2 regions of the Tessaracoccus sp. MC1627 genome follow, and region 1 is predicted to be linked to the other one. Evidence: riboswitches for the same ligand, from Rfam matches in the RefSeq annotation. Region 1 holds a riboswitch; the other holds the start of a gene.
The links. A riboswitch is a leader RNA that binds a small molecule or an ion and turns the genes downstream of it on or off. The one in region 1 is predicted to bind cobalamin.

Region 1 (9,717 bases):
ATGCACCCAGCGGTTGTCGTCGGCGTGTGCCGGGTCGCGGGCGAAATCGTGGTCGTTGAGCATGGCCACCTCGTCGCCCATGTACAGCAGCGGCACCCCGCCCCAGCCACAGATGACGGCGTGCAGGAGGTTGATCCGCGCGATCGCGAGCTCCTCGTGATACGGGTTGCCCGACTCCAGCGCGGCCTCCAGGCCGGCGAGGGAGGCCAGCGAGCCTGAGATGCGGCGGTCACCCGTGGCCGGGTTCGCCTGGAACACCAGTCCGCGCGCGAACGAGTCCGGGTGCTCGCCGGAGTAGAAGTCGCTGAGGTAGCTCCGGTGGGCGAACCCGTTGAGGCCCGCGGTGGCGGCGTCCACGTCGTCGATGGCCCAGCCGATGTCGTCGTGGCAGCGGATGTAGGTGCCCCAGGTGGCCGTGGCCGGCTTTGCCGGGAATCCGCCGAGCGCCCGACGCAGCAGAGTCGTATCGTGCGTGGCCAGAGTCGACCACAGCTGCGCCATCAACGAGTTGTGGTACGCGATGTCCGAAACCTTGCCGTAGTGCTCGCCCTCGCCGAAGTAGCCGATGAGGTCCTTCGGCCCCACGATGGCCTCGGCCTTGAACGCGGCGGCGGGGGCGGCAATCCGCACCGCCGCGCGCAGAGCCTGCGTGAGTGCGTGCACCGGCGGCTGGTTCTGGCAGTTGGTGCCCATCTGCTTCCAGATGAAGGCGATGGCGTCCAGCCGCATCACCTCGACGCCGCGGTTCGCGAGGTCCAGGATGATGTCCAGGTATTCGACGAAGACGTCCGGGTTGGCCCAGTTCATGTCCCACTGGTAGTCGTTGAAGGTGGTCCACACCCACCCCGCCAGGTCCTCGTCCCACGTGAAGTTGCCGGGTGCGAAGTCCGGGAAGATCTCCGGGAGGGTGGCCTCATAGCGGTCCGGCATCGTGCGGTCCGGGAACACCATGAAGTACTCCCGGTACTTCTGCTCGCCGGCGCGGGCGCGCACCGCCCATTCGTGTTCCCGCGCCACATGGTTGAGCACCAGGTCCACCACGAGCGAGATCCCATCGCCGCGCAGCCGCGCGGTGAGGGCCTCAAGGTCATCCATGGTGCCGAGGTCCGCGCGTACCGTGCGGTAGTCCGCCACGGCGTAGCCGCCGTCGTTGGCGCCCTCGCGGGGCTGGAGCAGCGGCATCAGGTGCAGATAGGTGACGCCGAGGTCCTGCAGGTAGTCCAGGTGCTCTGCGATGCCGTTGAGGGTGCCGGCGAAGCGGTCGGTGTAGGCGACGTAGCCCACCTGCGTGGGGAGCTGGAGCCAGTCCGGGCGCAGTAGCCGCGCCTCGTCCAGCTCGCGCAGATCATCGGTGCGGGCGTCGAACTTTGCACGGACCAGGTCACGGACCCGATCCGTCAACTCCCATGAGCGTTCGCCGTACACGTTCTCCAGAGCCGCGATCAGCTCGGCGCCGTAGCGCTCCCACCTGAGGTCGAATGTCGTCTTCACCGTCCCACACTAACGCTCAGGGCTGGGCCGTGAGTGGCATCCAGGGGGGTTCCATCGCGGGCGTGGCCGGGTGCCGCTCCCAGGTGGTCCACCACAGTTCGGCGCCTTCCGGCAGGGGCGTGCCATGGGTGGAGCGGACGGCGTCGCGGAGCTCGATCTTCGCGCTGTTCAGGGCGAGGAACTGCCGACGGCTGGGCTCCGGCGCCTCCAGCAGCTGCTCCTCCAGGCGGACGATGCGGGTGCGCAGCGCGATGATGCGACTGTGGAGTGCCTCGGCCGACTCGTCCAACCCCAGATGCTGCTCGGCTGCCCGTAGCCAGCCGTAGTCGCGATTGATGCTCATCAGGCCCGGGTGCACGGTCATGGAGTCGTGGACACTGAACTCGGGGAATACGACGACGGCACCGGCGGAGTGGGCGTAGGCCATCTCGTCTCTGCCGGCCTCGTCGATGAGGATCTCAGTGGAGCGCATCACGACGCTGAACACGTCCGCGGCGGCCATGCTCGGGCGGCGGGGCACGCCCATGGCCTGTGACGAGATGACGTAGTTGCGGGCGGCCCCCATCTGACCGATGGCCAGCTCGGCGGGGATGTTCTCGCGGGCGCCGCCGTCGACATAGGTTTCGCTCCCGATGGGCACGGGGCGGAAGACGGCGGGGATGGCGCAGGAGGCCAGCACGCCGACGGCCAGGTCATGGTCCGTGTCGTCGACGGAGGTGTTGGTGCGGTCGACGAGGGAGCCGCTCTCGGTCATGAACCGCAGCTCGCCGGACTCCAGGGCCACCATCGCCACCCGCAGCGTCACCCCTGATGCGGCCACGCGCGCCGGGTCAAACGTGTGCGGATCCAGCAGCTCGGCCAGCATCGGGCCCGGCCGGAACATCGAGCGGGAGCGGTCCAGGCCCTGCCAGATGGAGCCGAGGCCGCTGCCGATGCGGGGCAGCCGGCCCAGGTGGGCGGCGATGCCTGACAGCGCGGCCAGTGACCACTCGGATCTGGTGTCCTCATCGGGCGTGAGCGCCATCTCGAGCGGCCCGGGTGGCGTCTCGGGAGAGCTGGGCTGAGAGCTCGTCTGGCTCGTGCGGCGGAAGGGAAGGAGGGGTGGACGCTGCCGCTGGGTCGGCGCGACAGGCCGCGCCGCCATCACTTCGAGCCAGACGGGTGCCTCGGACTGGAAGCGTTCGTACCAGGGGCGGGGCGTGAACATGTCGGCTGAGGTGGTCATGGCCATCCAGATGTCGTTCATGCGGGCCAGGTACCGCTGCTGTCCCTCCCTCGTGGCGTCCTGGGCCAGGGCCGACGCGAGGATGGCCCCGGCCGAGGCGCCGACGAAGATGCTCGGCGTGAAGGTGTCGTCGTGGGAGTAGAGGTAGTCCAGCGCGCCGAGGTGGAAGCTCGCCCGCGAGCCGCCGCCCGAGAGTGTGCAGGAGACCGTTTCGGGTCGCGGGCTCTGCCCGAAGAACGGAAGTCCGAACCAACCCTTGACAGCCATTCCACCAAGCGTACTCAGCACGTGGGTCGGGCGTCGGCCAGCGCGGGGCGGGCTCGCCTGTCCTGCCGCTGAGAATGTCGCTAGGCTCCAGGCAGCTTGTGGGCGAGGAACCCGGTGTGACTCCGGGGCGGTTCCGCCACTGTGACGTCGTTGATCGACCAGCCAGACACTCTCCACAGGTGCATCCGACCGGTCTACGGGGCGAGAACCCCGAGGAGGAAACCCGCGAATGACCGATTCGCCCACGCGCATCGCGCTTCTGTCCACGTCCGACACGGACCTGTTGTCGGCCCGCGCCAGCGGGTCGAGATACACGTGGGCCAATCCCGGACGCACGACCGACGGCGTGCTGACCCGCCTCGTCGAGGACGCCGACCTGGTGGTGGTGAGGCTCCTCGGCTCCCCACAGGACCTCTGGCCGGGAATCGCCCACGCGCGGACCATCGGAACCCCGCTGGTGATCCTCGGCGGTGAGCACCAGCCGAGCCCTGAACTGATGGAGCTGTCGACGGTGCCGATGAGGGTCGCGGCGGAGGCGCACCGCTACCTGGCGGAGGGCGGCCCGGCGAACCTGGCCGAACTACACTCCTTCCTCTCCGACACCGTCCTGCTCACCGGTCTCGGCTTCGACCCTCCCAGCGTGATCGCCGCGTGGGGCTACGCGCCTCGACCCGCCGTTGATCCGGCGCTTCCGCGCATCGGCATCCTCTACTACCGGGCCCACGAGGCCAGCGGCAACAATGCCTTCGCGCACGCGCTGGCCGACGCCGTCGATGAGACCCGTGAAGCTGTCGGCGTCCCGATCTACGCGGGGTCGCTTCGATCCGCTCCTGACGCCCTCTATGAGGCGCTCGGCACCTTGGACGCGCTCGTCGTCACCGTGCTGGCCGCCGGTGGATCCGTCCCCGCCACCGCAGGGGCCGGCGGGGAGGACGAGTCCTGGGACGTCGCCCGGATGGCCGCACTGGACATCCCTGTGCTCCAGGGTCTGTGTCTGACCGCGTCGCGCGCCGAGTGGGAGGCCTCGTCCGAGGGTGCGACGCCGCTCGACTCGGCCAACCAGATCGCGATTCCCGAATTCGACGGGCGCATCATCACCGCACCGTTCTCGTTCAAGGAGATCGACGAGCAGGGCCTCCCCGCCTACGTAGCGGACCCGGAGCGCACCGCCCGCGTGGCACGCGTCGCGGTCAACCACGCCCGGCTCCGCAGCATCCCCAACGCGCGAAAGCGCGTGGCCCTGGTGCTGTCGGCCTATCCCACCAAACACTCCCGCATCGGCAACGCGGTGGGGCTCGACACCCCGGTCTCCGCGATCCGTCTGTTGCGCCTTCTCCGCGCCGAAGGCTACGACCTGGGGCCGGACGACGACACCGCCGACTTCCCGATCCACCACCTGCTGGACCTGGGCGACGACACCGCGGCCGGGGACGCGCTCATCCACGCCCTCATCGCCGCCGGCGGTCAGGACGAGGAGTGGCTCACCTCAGCTCAGTTGACGGGGGCGCACGTCCGCATCCCGGCCGCCGATTACGACGCGTGGACCGCGCGCCTGCCCCCCGACCTGCGCGCCTCCATGGTGGCCGCCTGGGGGGAGTCGCCCGGCACTTTGTTCGTCAACGAGGCCGGGGAACTGGTGCTGGCGACGCTGCAGGCAGGCAACGTCATCGTCCTCATCCAACCGCCGCGGGGCTTCGGCGAGAACCCTGTGGCGATCTATCACGACCCGGACCTGCCGCCCAGCCACCACTACCTCGCCGCCTACCGGTGGCTTGAGCGCGGCTTCAGGGCCGACGCGGTGGTTCATCTGGGCAAACACGGCTCGATGGAGTGGCTCCCCGGGAAGAACGCCGCCCTCTCCGCCTCCTGCGGCCCGGATGCCGCGCTCGGCGACCTGCCCCTGATCTACCCGTTCCTGGTCAACGACCCGGGTGAGGGAGCCCAGGCCAAGCGCCGGGCCCACGCAACGATCGTCGACCACCTCATCCCGCCGATGGCCCGGGCGGAGACTTATGGCGACATCGCCCGGCTCGAGCAACTCCTCGACGAGCACGCCAACATCGCGGCCATGGACCCGGCGAAACTCCCCGCGATCCGCGGCGAGATCTGGCAGCTGATGCGCTCGGCTGAGATGCACCGGGACCTGGGCCTCGAGGAGCAGCCCCACGCCGAGGAATTCGATGACTTCCTGCTCCACGTCGACGGCTGGCTCTGCGAGATCAAGGACGCCCAGATCCGTGACGGTCTCCACATCCTGGGTGCCGCCCCCACCGGTGAGGCCCGCGTCAACCTCGTGCTGGCCATCCTGCGGGCGACGCAGGTCTGGGGAGGTGTGGGGGACGCCGTCCCTGGTCTGCGGGCTGCGTTGGGCCTCACCGATGGGGCAGACCTGGCGGCCGTCGATCTGGCCGAGTCCCAGGCGCGTGATCTCATCCACCGTGCGGAGGCGGCGGGCTGGGACCCATCCGCGGTCTCGACGCTCCACACGGACGCCAGAGTCGGGCGCGTCCTCCGCTTCGCCGCGGAGCAGGTGGTCCCCCGCCTGGCCTCCACCACGGACGAGCTCACGGCCGTCGTCCATGCGCTCGCCGGTGGCTTCGTCCCCGCCGGCCCATCAGGGTCGCCGCTGCGCGGGCTCGTGAACGTGCTGCCCACCGGGCGCAATTTCTACACCGTGGATCCTCGGGCGGTGCCGAGCCGTCTGGCGTGGCAGACGGGGCAGGCGATGGCCGACTCCCTGCTCCAGCGCCACCTGGACGAGGCCGGCAGCTACCCGCCGTCGGTAGGGCTCTCGGTCTGGGGCACCAGCGCCATGCGCACCTCCGGCGACGACATCGCCGAAGTCCTCGCCCTGCTCGGCGTGCGGCCGGAGTGGGACGAGGCCTCGCGGCGGGTGTCGCGGCTGACGGTGGTGCCGCTGGAGGAGTTGGGCCGCCCCCGGATCGACGTGACGCTTCGCATCTCAGGGTTCTTTCGTGACGCGTTCCCGCACGTGGTCGCGATGCTCGACGACGCCGTCGGCATGGTCGCCGGCCTTGACGAACCCGACGAGATGAATTTCGTGCGTGCTCACGCCCGCGCAGATCTCGCGGTGCACGGCGACCACCGCCGGGCGACCACGCGTATCTTCGGCTCGAAGCCCGGCTCCTACGGCGCCGGGATCCTGCAGGTGATCGAGTCCGGCAACTGGCGCGATGACGCGGACCTCGCCGAGGTGTACACGGCCTGGGGTGGCTTCGCCTACGGCCGCGGTCTGGACGGGTCCCCGGCGGCCGAGGACATGCGGACCAACTACAGGCGGATCGCGGTGGCGGCGAAGAACATCGACTCCGCCGAGCACGACATCGCGGACTCCGACGACTATTTCCAGTACCACGGCGGGATGGTGGCCACCGTGCGGGCGCTGGCCGGGACGGCGCCGAAGGCGTACGTCGGGGACTCGACCTCACCGGACTCTGTCCGTACCCGCACCCTCGCCGAGGAGACGGCGCGCGTATTCAGGGCCCGCGTGGTGAATCCTCGATGGATCGCGGCGATGCAGCGCCATGGCTACAAGGGGGCCTTCGAACTCGCCGCGACCGTCGACTATCTGTTCGGCTTCGACGCGACGGCCGGCGTGGTCCATGACTGGATGTACGACCGGTTGGCCCACGCCTACGTCCTCGACGGCCCCACTCAGGAGTTCCTGCGCAGGTCGAACCCCTGGGCCCTGCGAGGGATCATCGAGCGTTTGCACGAGGCCGCGGAGCGCGGCCTGTGGGCGGAGCCAGACGCCGACACCCTCGCGGCCATGCGTGAGGTCTACCTCGAGGTCGAGGGTGAGCTGGAGGACGACACATGAGAGGATCGGTGAGGGTGCGGATACTCGGTATCGGTATGGGTGCGCACCATGTGACGCCGGAGGTGTCGCGGGCTCTCTCTGAGACCGACTACGTGCTCGCAGCCAGGAAGCGCGACGACGACGGGCTGCTGGCGGCCCGCCGGGCCATCGCCGCCGCCCACGGCGTCGAGGTGGTGGAGGTACCCGACCCCGAGCGCGACCGGGACGCTCCCGCGGACTATCCGGCCGCGGTCAGAGCCTGGCACGCTGCCCGGGTCAGCGCCTACGAGGAGATCCTGCGTGCCCGGCGTGGCGCCGCCGCCTTCCTGGTCTGGGGTGACCCGGGCCTCTACGACTCGACCATCCGCATCGTCGAGGGGATCGCGGCGAGGCTCCCGCTCAGCTACGACGTGCTGCCGGGGATCAGCGCCCCGCAGGTGCTGGCGGCCCGGCACCGGATGGTCCTCCACCCCGTGGCGGACCCGGTGCACGTCACGACGGCGCGGAGGCTGCGCCAGGACATCGCGGCGGGCCAGAGGAACCTCGTGGTCATGCTGGGTGGAGCGCCCGCCCTGGAGGGTCTCGATGACTGGTCGATCTGGTGGGGCGCCAACCTCGGCGCGGACTCCGAGGAACTGGTGGCCGGCCGGGTCGCGGAGGTCAGCCGCGACCTGACTGCCGCGCGGGAGCGCGCCCGGGCCAGCGCAGGCTGGGTCATGGACATCGCACTCCTGCGTGCCCCCGATGGGTCCGCCCCACCGCTGGAGGGCGGTGCCGGATGAGAGTGCTCATTCTTGGTGGCACCAGCGAGGCGCGCCGCCTGGCCGCGCGGCTCGTCGAAGCTGCGGGCGTCGATGTCACCACCTCCCTGGCCGGCCGCGTCGCTGCCCCGCGACTGCCGCCGGGGCGCGTGCGCACGGGAGGTTTCGGTGGCGTGGAGGGCCTCCGTTCCCAACTGGTGGACTACGACGCCGTCGTGGACGCCACCCACCCCTTCGCGCTGGGGATGACCGCGAACGCGGTCGAGGCGTGCCGCGCCGACGGTGTGCCGCTGCTCAGGCTGGAGCGGCCGGGCTGGTCGCCCGATCCGGCCTGGTGCTACGTGGACGATCACGAGACGGCGGCCGATACCGCCGCCCAGGCAGGTGCCCGGCCGTTGATCACCGTCGGACGACAGGAGCTCGCGCGCTACGTGCCGGCGCTGTCAGAGCGTGCAGTGCTGGCCCGCGTGGTGGATGCGCCCGACTTCACGGTGCCGCCGGCCTGGGAGGTGGTGCGGAGTCGTGGCCCGTACCCGCTCGATGACGAGCGGGCGCTCATGCGCCGCCACCGCACCGATGTTCTGGTCACGAAGGACTCGGGTGGGACCTACACCAGCGCGAAGCTGGAAGCGGCCGCGGAACTCGGCGTGACGGTGGTGATGGTGCGTCGGCCACCGGGCCCTCAGGGCGTGCCCACTGTGGTGGACGTCGACGCGGCGCTGGCCTGGTTGCTGCGGAGGGTGTGAGCCCCGCAACCGGCGGCCTCACCACTCGATACCGCGCTGACCTTTCTGCCCCGCGTCCATCGGGTGTTTCACCTTGGTCATCTCGGTGACCAGGTCCGCCATCTCGATCAGACGTGCATCGGCGCCGCGCCCGGTGATGATGACGTGCTGTCGTCCCGGGCGGCTGGCCAGGGTGGTGACCACGTCCTCCACGTCGACCCATCCCCACGTCATGGGGTAGGTGAACTCATCGAGGATGACCAGGTCGTGCCTCTGGTCTGCGAGCCTTCGCTGGACCTCCAGCCACCCCTCGCGGGCGGCGGCCCGATGGTCCTCCACCTCACCCTGTTTGCGGGTCCACGACCAGCCGGCGCCCATCTTGTGCCATTCCACGGGGCCCCCCTCGCCGGTCTCGTCGTGGAGCCGCCCGAGGCGTTCCAGGACGGTCTGCTCGCCGATGCGCCACTTGGCCGACTTGACGAACTGGAACACACCGATGCGCCAGCCCTGGTTCCACCCACGCAGCGCGAGGCCGAAGGCCGCCGTGGACTTGCCCTTGCCCTCGCCGGTGTGGACGACGAGAAGCGGCTGGGTGCGTCGCTGGCGTGTGGTGAGTCCGTCGTCGGGGACGGACAGCGGTTGGCCTTGGGGCATCAGGCGGCTCTTCTCATGTGGGTGTGGACCGTGGAGGTGAGGGCGTCCGCGGTGACCTCCGCCACCGGGACGTGTCGGGCGCCGAGCCGATCAGCCAGGCGCGCCGCGAGGCCGAGCCGCAGCGGGCCGCTCTCGCCGTCGATGACGACGCTCATCACGCCCAGCCCCGCCAGGTGCGCGGCTGCCAACTCGGAGCGGGCCAGCGCGTCGGCTCCGCCGGTGGCGCGCCCGTCGGTGACGACGATGAGGAGAGGACGCAGGCGTGGGTCGCGGCGGCGCTCACGCGTCAGTACGGCTGCCGCCTCAAGGAGCCCCTCCGCCAGCGGCGTCCGGCCCCCCGCGGACAGATCGTCGAGGCGGGCCGCCGCCACGTCGACGGAGTGCGTCGGCGGCAGGACCAGATCCGCCCGCCGACCCCGGAAACTGATGAGCCCCACCTTGTCCCGCCGCCTGTAGGCGTCGAGCAACAGCGAGAGGATCGCCGTCTTGACCTGGCCCATCCGCTTGCGGGCTGCCATGGACCCCGAGGCGTCGACGCAGAAGAGGATGAGGTTGGCTTCGCGGCCCTCCCGGACCGCAGTGCGGGCATCCTCCGGCCGCAGCATGACCCGTCCTTGGGGGTCGCGGTCCGGAGCGCGCCCGGCGGCGGCCAGCAGGGTTTCGACGAGGTGCAGACCCCCGCCGGCGCCCACCGCCCGGCTGGCCCCGATCCGACGGCCGGTCTCGCTGATGGCCCGGCTGCGGCGCCCGGGCGCCCCGTGGCCAGTTCCCTGC
Region 2 (9,717 bases), on a different contig from region 1:
GCGATGGCGACAGGACTTGCCGTGGTGGCGGGCTCCTCCGGCTGGCTGAGGTGCCGCGAAGCGGCCTCGAAGCCTATGAAGCGTGACCTGGTGGGCATGCGCTTGGAACGATTACGGAAGGGGAGTGGCGCATGACCGGGATCCTCATCGCGGGCACGTCGTCCGACGCGGGCAAGTCCCTGGTGGTCACTGGTCTCTGCCGGGCCGCACGCCGTCGCGGGATCGACGTGGTGCCGTTCAAGGCGCAGAACATGAGCAACAACTCCATGGTGTGCGCCGACGGCGCGGAGATCGGCCGTGCGCAGTACCTGCAGGCGATCGCGGCGGGCAAGACGCCGACGTCGGCGATGAACCCGGTGCTGCTCAAGCCCGGCAGCGACCGGCGCTCGTTCGTCGTGCTCCGCGGCGAGCCCGCGGGCGCACTGGAGGCGGGGGAGTACGCCACGGGCCGGCGGCTGCTGGCGGAGGCTGCCCACGAGGCGTACCGCGAGCTGGCCTCGGCGCATGAACTGGTGATCTGTGAGGGGGCGGGCTCCCCGGCGGAGATCAACCTCCGCGACGGCGACTACACCAACATGGGCCTGGCCAGGGCATTCGACCTCCCCGTGGTGCTCGTCGGCGACATCGACCGCGGCGGGGTCCTGGCCTCCATCTACGGCACCTGGGGGCTCCTCGACGACGAGGATCGCGCCCTGCTGGCGGGCTACCTGATCAACAAGTTCCGCGGCGACCAGGCCATCCTCGACCCCGGACTCACCGAGCTCACCCGACGCTGCGGCCTTCCAGCTTTCGGCGTGTTGCCCTGGCTGCCGGGCGTGTGGCTCGACGGCGAGGATGCGCTCGAGGTGGGCCGGTGGCGGGGCGACGCACGCGCCAGTGTGCCTGCCGGGAGCGCGACGCTGCGGGTCGCCGTCGTCCGCCTGCCGCGCATCTCCAACGCCACCGACGTCGACGCCTTGGCGCAGGAGCCGGGGGTCGATGTCGTGGTGACGACCGACCCATCGGTGGTGGCCTCGGCGGATCTCGCGGTGCTGCCGGGGTCGCGGTCCACGCTGACGGATCTGGCGTGGCTGCGGGAGACGGGTATCGCGGCGGCTGTCGGCGCCCGGGCCGAGGAGGGGCGGCCGGTGCTGGGAATCTGCGGGGGATTCCAGATGCTGACGCGCACCATCACGGACCCCGTCGAGGCCGGCCACCCCGGTGCGGTTCCGGGTATGGGGCTGCTTCCCGCGGACACGGTGTTCCACCCGGACAAGGTCCTGGGCCGGCCGTCGGGCCAATGGCGGGGCCACGACGTCGAGGGCTACGTCATCCACCACGGCCGCGTCAGGGTCGACGACGGTCACGAGGAGTTCCTCGAGGGCGTCCGCGCGGGCCCGGTTTGGGGGACGATGTGGCACGGGTCGCTGGAGTCCGACGGGTTCCGCCGGGCGTGGCTGTCGGAGGTCGCGGCTCTTGCCGGGCGCGACTGGGTCCCCGCCGACGGCGCACCCGGCTTCGCCGCCCGCCGCGAGGCGATGATCGAGACGGTCGCCGACGCCCTGGAGGCCCACGCCGACCTCGATCGCCTGCTCGCCCTCGCCCGCTGAGCCGAGCCGGCCCGGCCCTTCGGGGAGCCCGGCAACACGGTCCGAGACGTCGCCTCAGTTCGCGGGGAGGCTCGGCATGAACGCGTCGAGCACCCACAGGTCTCCGACTTCGCCCCAGGTGGCGCCTCCCCCGGCGGCCATCATCCGTTCGGTGATGCCGATCAACCCGAACCCTCGACGGTGAGCGGGTGGGAGGGGTGATTGGACACCCTCAGCGGGCCTCATGAAGTATCGAGGTCTTGTCGCCTCGACGGCCCGAACAGAGGCCGGGGACGGCCAGTCTACGAGGGTGCTACGAGGCGACATCGGAACGGCTGCCGACCTGTTGGGGCGCTGTAGGTGGTCATCGGAGAGCACGCAGCGAACCTGATGAGCGTGACGCCCAAGGGCATGTGGCCCGCTCGTGAAGGCGATGCTCCACTCAGTCTATGACCAGCCCGACGCCCTCCGTCGAAGCCCAGTTCGACCGGCTCCTGGACTACACCTCCGAGAGGCTGCCGGCCCAGGCCGGCCCATTCTGAATCGCTGGTGTAATGGCGGCAGTGATCCCGAACCCAGTGTCCGTACAAGCACTCCGCCGCACGGTTCATGACCCGCGATTCATTCTTCGCCCCGAGAGCGCATTCCTCTGATCATGCGCAGCACCGCTTGGTGGATCGCTACGCCAACACCTGCATTCACGACGGCAAGCCCAACTGCTTGCGCCAGTACCCCGACGAGGGGCTTTGGCGCGCTCTGAAGTGTTCCGCTGACAAGGAGGAGCAGTGGCCAGCCTATCGCTGCACCGACTAGCGCTGATTTCCACCAGCGCCCAAATACCAGTCCAAAGAAGATCAGCGTAGGAATCATAGGGTGCAGCCTCGTTTCTCCCCAACGCGGGCCCACTTGGGGGCTCAGTCTAGCTACCCGTGTGACTGTGGAAAGATAGCCACGAACTGCACCCACCGGACTTTGATGCGGACCAGTTGGCCGTGAAAGTTCCGTTGGGGTTCCCGCGGATCGAGTTTGGGGTAAACTGTGTGTACGCTGTTGGATTGCCAATACAGAAGAAGGAGTTACTGAAGTACGAGTTGCTGCGAGTCGTGGCCCCTGCGCAATTCCGGCTGGACGTCGTCCCAGAGCTCGTCTTAGACCATCCAGTCGCAGCCGCCCAATATTAATTGGTTACGTGACCAGAGCTACTCGTCACGCACCCGCCGGAGTAATTCCATGTGACGTTGGTGGTCGCACGGGTCACAGTGATGCCTGGCGGATCAACGTATCGTGTTCGGTGCCAGACGGATCGACTTGCTAGTGCAGCCACCTGTCCCACATCGTCGCTGGTAATGGGAACTGCGACTTCCTGTGCTTCGAGGCCGCCTTCCTGCTCTAGCGAGTCCACCGCCAGTGCGTCGATCTCCCCAACCTCTGTCACCATCAGGCAACTCGAGATATTAGTCGCGATTTCTCGCTCCACCGAAACTGTTCCACTCTCTCCGCTTACGGTGCGACTGCCCGAAAAAACACAAACATCTCCGTCGCGCTTGCCCTCGTGAAGCCTGCGTTCAGCATTGGAAAGGGCGTCCCTATATTCAAAACTGGTCCACCCATCGCCTTCTCGAATGGTTACGTAGTCAGTTTCAGCCATAATTGCACCGACCGCCACGTCTGTGTCCCACCCCCCAGCGCCGGGACCATCTTCTGCGGCGGCAGATGGTGCAGTTGCAAACAGTGTGGCGGCGAGTAGCAGCCCAGCCACGGTGATCCCACGGTGTTTCATGACGCAGTCCCCTTTGACATGTGCGATTCTTCTGACAATATCCGCTGAAGTGTGCAGAGTCAAGGGGCCGACGATCATCAGGTATGTCAGCCGCGAAAGGGTGGTCGTTCCTCACGTATTGGAGGCCACGGAGACACACTCCTGGCGCCAGCCACCGCTGGATACCGCCGCTCACGCTGTGAATGGCCCGTTCATTAGTTAGCAGTTGCTAAGGTGAAGTCCACCCGCGAGGGTACTTTCGTACCCGCAGAGCTGACGAAGGTTATCAGAGTCGCAAGTCAGCGAGAGCTGGGCCCCAGTGTGAACCCCGTTTCTGTTAGCTTCGTTTCGTGCCGACAGAGAAGACAGGAATGTACACGTGAACGATTCAGGCATCTTGGCTAGGTGGGCTCGACTAGCGTTGGCAATATTGATAGGAACGGCGCTTCTGAACTCGACATCCATTGCGAGCGCTGCCCCACATGCAAGCGCTCAGGGGAGGTCCAGCGATATCCCGGAATCCAGTTCAGCCACTCAGGACGAACGACGGATGCGCGAGATTGTCCGTCAGGCACGAACCGCCGATCCCGTTGGTTTCCGGGACCGACGCACAGCCCTTGCCAACAGCGATGGGTTCGAACAGATCATGCGGGGCTCCTCATCGGAGGCGGAGCGCGTGTACCTGGACTTCTTTACTGCCGTCAGCTCCGATGCTGAGATCGCCCGTTTCGTGGAGGCAACCGAAGGCAAGTTCATTGCAGTTTCGGGATCAGGTACTGATCTAGCCATTGAGTGGGTCGATACGCCTCCCGTTAGTACCCGCGCGCTTGACTGCTGGCAGGCATATGTGGCCTCGTACTCGTTCTTCGCAGCCTCGACCGCGATCTGCGGTGTTGTCACCATCGCTTCCGGGCCTGGTGGTATTGCTTGCGCTTTGGCGTTCTGGGGCATCGGTACACTCCCGGACTTCAATGATGCCTGTGACTGAGCGCTCTCCCCGAACCGGCCTGCGTTCTTGGTGGTCTCGATTCCTCACCGCAGCCGCCGTTCTTGCAGTGGGGATGGCGGGCATCACCGCAGCACTGATGATAGTTGGCTTGGAGACACGCCCGATAGGCGCCATCGTGCCCACGGGGCTGATCTACTGCATTGTGTTCAGTGCGATTCATGCCTCAGCTCACACTTGGCGGGAGCGCCTCCACAAGGGGGACTGACCAGGTTGCCGCTCACTCGCGTCCTTGGCCAGCCACCGGCTGCCCTGCTCGCGCTGATCGCTACTCGCAGCAGCAGGGCGAGAGAGCTTGGACTTAACGCAGCCGACGAGACCTACCCCCGAGCGCTGCCGGGACATTGCGCGATCAACAGCGACCATCCCAAGATGCTACCCACGGGCACCGCGCCCTGGCCGAGGTTCCTCCAGCCCCAGGTGACAGGCCTCCCAAAGTCCACCTGCAGGACACCGCGCTGGGGATGAATCGGTCGAGAGTGACCTGAGAGGGACTCCAGGCGATCGTGAGCATCTCTGACAACCCCACCGGAACGGGTGTCCGTTCTGGTCGACTTTCGACGGCTGCAGTAAGGACCGGCGCCCGCATCTGCCGCGCCTGGGGCTTCAGGCGACCTTGCTTGCGTAGCGCTGGCGGGCGGCCTCTCCGCTGGTGCCGACGAAGGCACCGATCGCTGACCATGGCATGCCGGCTTCGCGGGCTGCGCGGATGGCGTCAATCACGTGGCGCTCGGCTTCCGATCGCTCCGCCACCGCTGCTCGGAGCAGGGCAACTGCACCGGCGTCGAGTTCGTCGTCTGGATTGGGTTCGTGGAACTCGAAGCGCGCCGCCAGCTCGTCGGCGTGCTGCAGGATCTCGTCAACAGTGCGTGGCATGGTCACCACCCCAGGAACTTCTCGCGGGCTTTCATTGCGTGGACGATGACGTGCACTTGATCGCCATCGACATAGCCGACCTCCAAGAAGATCGCGGACTGGTTGGGACCCACGATCATGGTGAACCCGTCGCCGAGATCCCAGATCCGGACAGGGTGCGGTAGGCGTGGAGGATCTCAGGTTCACCAAGGCCATGCTTGAGTGCGGACGGGGCGATGACTGGATCCTCCATCGATCCAAGGTAACTTGCGAGCATGTGCAGGTCAAGTGCCCGGGGACAGCCGGGTTTGCCGCGGGGGTGCGAGCAACTCGGTGGCGGCCACGGAGGGACGCTCACGTCGTTCCTACTGAAGTGCCCGTGCGCAGGAAGGAACGGTGTGGCCGTTATCTCGCCTCGACCACGACACCGTTGCGCGGTAGTCCGCCGGGCATCGTGATTGGCACGGCGGTGGCGACCGTCACGTCCATGGTGCTGATGGCCTGCAGGTGCAGGTGCGGCTCAGTGCTGTTGCCCGTATTGCCGCAGTTGGCCACCGCCTGCCCCGCCGCGACGTACTCGCCGAGGTGCACCCGGACGCTGCCCTGCTGCAGGTGACACAACACCACGACCGGACCAGCGGGGATCTGGATCATCACGTGGTTCCCGGCCAGGGCGGGCCAGCCGGCCGCGACCCGGCGCGCTTGGCCGAGGGCGTAACCGAGTGAAGGCAGACCGCGGAAGGCCGCGTGATCGGGTTGCGTATCCTGCGCGGAGACGACCACCCCGTCGGCCGGCGCCAGTACGGGCCGACCGAACCCGACGAAACGCGTCGGCGGCTCGGGCCGGACCAGCGACGTCGCGGTGAACGGCGCGCTCCGGCCAGCGTCATCCACCCCGACGAAGTCGATCGCGAAAGCAGAGGCGAACTGGGTGGTGCCGTGGCTCGGGACCCGGTTGGCGGGGCTGCTCCGGGCCAGCCACCGGCCCGCAAAGGGATACGTCAGGTCAAGCGTTGTCGGCATGGCGCAACTCCAAGTCCTGCTGGTTACCAAGCCAACGGTCAAGGAAATCTGCCACCAGCGCGATGTAGGCCGCCCGGTCTGCGAAATAGCCGCCGCAGTGGTCCGCGCCGTCGAAGGTGATGAGCTCAACCGGCCCCGGGGCCGCTGCTGCGGCCAACTGCAGCGCGTGGTCGTAGGGGATGACCCTGTCGTTCGTCCCGTGTAGCAGCAGAAGTGGACGAGGGGAGATCGCGCCGATCCTGTCGAGGGGACGGACCTCGGAGAAGGCGTAGCCGTAGCGCAATCGGTTCACCAGGTCGGCAACCGGGATGAGCGGCTCGCTCGGCAGGCGATGACGGCGATATCCCGTGGCGACGACGTCACTGAGCGTGGCGAACGGTGAATCGGCGACGAGAGCCTCGATCCGGGAATCCTGTGCGGCCGTGAGGATGGCCGTGGACGCGCCCATCGAGAATGACACGACGGCGATCCGGGCGTCCGGGCGGCGCTCGCGCACCAGGTCCAAGGCGGCACTCAGGTCCCGCTGCTCGTGGTGGGCGAGGGACTGTGGGCCATCATCGGAGTCCCCGTTGCCACGGAAATCGAAGAGCAGGACACTGTGGCCTGCCCTCCACAGACCCGAGCCGATCCCCAACATGTCCGACTTGTTGCCTCGATGGCCGTGGGCGCAGACGACGACCGTGGACGACGCGGGCTGGTCAAGCCACCAGCCCGCCAAGGAGACTCCGTCGGCTGCGGTGAAGGTGACGTCCTCTGACGGAGCCCGAACCTCGAACGGAGTGAAGGTGTAGTTCGGCCAGGGGCGCCTTGGCCCGTTCAGAGTCCAGGCAGTGGCCCCGGCCACGGCGCCCACGCCGAGCGCGGCACCCGTCGCCAGCCACCCTGCTGCCGCCAACAACCTCTTCATCCGACCCCGCCTTCTCGATGCCACCAACCTAGTCCCCCGCCCGCCCGCGGGGCGCGCCGCTCTGCGCCGTCGCAGACGGCTCGGAGGCGCGAATCTGCTAGACGACCCCAAGTCAGGTCTAACTGCGGGCTCTGACAGACTGACGCTGCGCGCAGGCGACGTCGAGGAACCCGGTGTGAGTCCGGGACGGTGCCGCCACTGTGACCCCGATGGGGGAGTCAGGAACTCGGGCCTGCGCGGCCAACCATTCGGGCGAGCGACCCCAGGAGGCCACGGCAGATGTCCGTACCCACCATTCCCCACGACGACGGGCACGTTGAGCCCGACGCTTCGGTCACGACCCTCCGAGACGGGCTGGACGCTTCGCGCCCGGCCCTCCACTTCGAGAACCTCAGTGCAGCGCTCAGGGAGCGGCGAGGGCGGCGGCTGATCGGGGTCGGCGTCGGCCCCGGGGACCCGGAGCTGATCACTGTCAAGGCGGTGCGCGCCCTTGAGGGAGCAGACGCGATCCTCGTCCCCGCGACCGAGGAGTCCGGCGACGGGCCCGGCCGCGCGGAACGGATCGTCCAGGCGGCCTGCCCCGACGCCGCGACACGGATCGTCCGCGTCCCCTTCTCCATGGCCGACAAGTCGGGAGTCTCCCCGCGTCGCAAGCAGGCGTGGCTGACCTCCGCCCAGGCCGCCGTCGATGCGTTCGCCGACGGCGCTGCCACCGTCGCGTTCGCCACCGTCGGCGACCCCAGCGTGTACTCCACGTTCTCCTACCTGGCGGCGCACGTCGTCGAGCAGTTGCCCGACGTGGAGGTCGAGGTGATCCCGGGCATCACCGCGATGCAGGCGCTGGCGGCGGCCAGCCGCACGCCGCTGGTCGAGGGTCAGGAAGTGCTCGCGCTGGTCCCGGTGACGGCCGGGTTGGACCGCCTCCGCGAGGTGCTCGCCGTGGCCGACTCCACCGTCGCCTACAAGGGCGGACGGCGCCTCCCGGAGGTCGCGGAGCTGCTGCGCGGCGAGGGCCGCGACGCCGTCATGGGCGTGGACGTCTCGCTGCAGAACCAACGCCTCGTCCGACTCTCGGACCTGGCCGACGGCGAGTCCGCCCCCTACTTCTCCACCGTCCTGGCGGCCCCCAGCCGCTCGACGACGGGGGGTCGGCTGTGACCGGGAAGGTCGTCTTCGTCGGCGCCGGACCCGGTGCCGCGGATCTCATCACCGTCCGCGGCGCCCGCGTCATCGCGGAGGCCGACATCATCATCTGGGCCTCCAGCCTGGTCCACCCCGGCATCGTCGCGGGCGCCAAGCCGGGGGCCGAACTCGTCGACTCCGCGTCCGCGTCGCTGGAGGACATCGAGCCCCTCTACCGCCGCGCCCGCGACGAGGGCCTGCTCGTGGCCCGCGTCCACACCGGCGACCCGGCCATCTACGGCGCCACCGCCGAACAGCGCGACCTCATCCGCAGCCTCGGCCTGGACTTCGAGTCCGTCCCGGGCGTCTCCGCCTACTCCGCAGCCGCCGCGCGGATGGAGGTGGAACTCACGATGCCGGAGGTGTCGCAGAGCCTTGTCCTCACCCGCCTCGAGGGCGGCCGCACCCCCATGCCGCCGCGCGAGACCGTCCGCGGGTTCGCCGCCCACGGCACCACCATGGCGCTCTACCTCTCGGCCGCCCGCAACAAGGCGCTCCAGGAGGAGCTGCTCGCCGGCGGCTACCCGCCCGAGACGCCCTGCATCGTCGGCTACCAGGTGTCCTGGCCCGACGAGCTCATGCTGCGCTGCGAGCTGAAGGACCTGTCCGCGACCATGCGCGAGCACAAGCTATGGAAGCACACCGTCGTCCTCGTCGGCCCGGCGCTCGCCGAGGGCCCGCTCGCCACCCGCAGCCACCTCTACCACCCCGGCTTCCGGCACGAGTACCGCGCGGCCGAACCAGAGGCGCAGGCCGACCTGCGCGAACACGGCACCCGCGGCGTCCTGGAGGAGGACCGATGATCCACGTCCACGGCTACCTCGGCGAAATCTCGCCGGCCACCCGCAGCCTCGCCGGACGGGTCGCGCTCGTCGTCGGCGGGCGGCGCCACCTCGACGCCCTCGGCGTGCCAGACGAGCGGCGCGTCGTCCTCGGCGCGCTCAGCCCCGCCGTCGAGCGGCTGAAGGCCCTACCCGACGGCGACGACGCGCTGGTGCTGGCCAGCGGCGACCCCGGATTCCACGGCATCGTCCGCCGCCTCCGCGACGAGGGGCTCGACCTCGCGGTCACGCCCGCGGTCAGCTCGGTGGCGGCCGCGTTCGCCGCCGTCGCGCTGCCCTGGGACGACGCCGTCGTGGTCTCCGCCCACGGCCGCCCCATCGACGACGCCGTGGCAGCGTCGCGGCGGCACCCCAAGGTTGCGGTGCTGACCGGGCCCGGCGCCGGGGTCCGCGAGCTGGCCGGGGCGCTCGAGGGATGGTCGCGGCGCTACGTGGTCGCGGAGAGGCTCGGGGAGCCGGATCAGCGGGTGCATGAGCTGAGCGCCGAGGAGGCCGCCGTCGCGCAGGTGGCGGAGCCGAACGTCGTGCTGATCCTCGACGACTCCGTGCCCGGGGAGCGCGACGCCGACGGCCCG

Region 2: it holds a riboswitch for cobalamin, as region 1 does, so the genes downstream of both, cobI (precorrin-2 C(20)-methyltransferase) here and cobN (cobaltochelatase subunit CobN) in region 1, are expected to answer to the same signal.

Annotation. Positions count from the first base shown of each region.
Region 1 is NZ_JACJGA010000002.1:381,719-391,435, forward strand. Features, by position in the region: gene H5399_RS06940 (amylosucrase) at 1-1,491, opposite strand, end outside; gene H5399_RS06945 (patatin-like phospholipase family protein) at 1,508-2,983, opposite strand; cobalamin riboswitch at 3,048-3,176, shown strand; gene cobN (cobaltochelatase subunit CobN) at 3,213-6,824, shown strand; gene cobF (precorrin-6A synthase (deacetylating)) at 6,821-7,585, shown strand; gene H5399_RS06960 (cobalt-precorrin-6A reductase) at 7,582-8,310, shown strand; gene cobO (cob(I)yrinic acid a,c-diamide adenosyltransferase) at 8,329-8,943, opposite strand; gene H5399_RS06970 (VWA domain-containing protein) at 8,943-9,717, opposite strand, start outside.
Region 2 is NZ_JACJGA010000001.1:751,450-761,166, forward strand. Features, by position in the region: gene H5399_RS03315 (cobalamin biosynthesis protein) at 1-135, shown strand, start outside; gene H5399_RS03320 (cobyric acid synthase) at 132-1,589, shown strand; partial or broken gene H5399_RS03325 (transposase) at 1,944-2,098, shown strand; gene H5399_RS03330 (hypothetical protein) at 2,746-3,348, opposite strand; gene H5399_RS03335 (hypothetical protein) at 3,878-4,315, shown strand; gene H5399_RS03340 (hypothetical protein) at 4,940-5,209, opposite strand; gene H5399_RS03345 (M23 family metallopeptidase) at 5,594-6,211, opposite strand; gene H5399_RS03350 (alpha/beta hydrolase) at 6,195-7,118, opposite strand; cobalamin riboswitch at 7,239-7,368, shown strand; gene cobI (precorrin-2 C(20)-methyltransferase) at 7,398-8,276, shown strand; gene cobM (precorrin-4 C(11)-methyltransferase) at 8,273-9,103, shown strand; gene cobJ (precorrin-3B C(17)-methyltransferase) at 9,100-9,717, shown strand, end outside.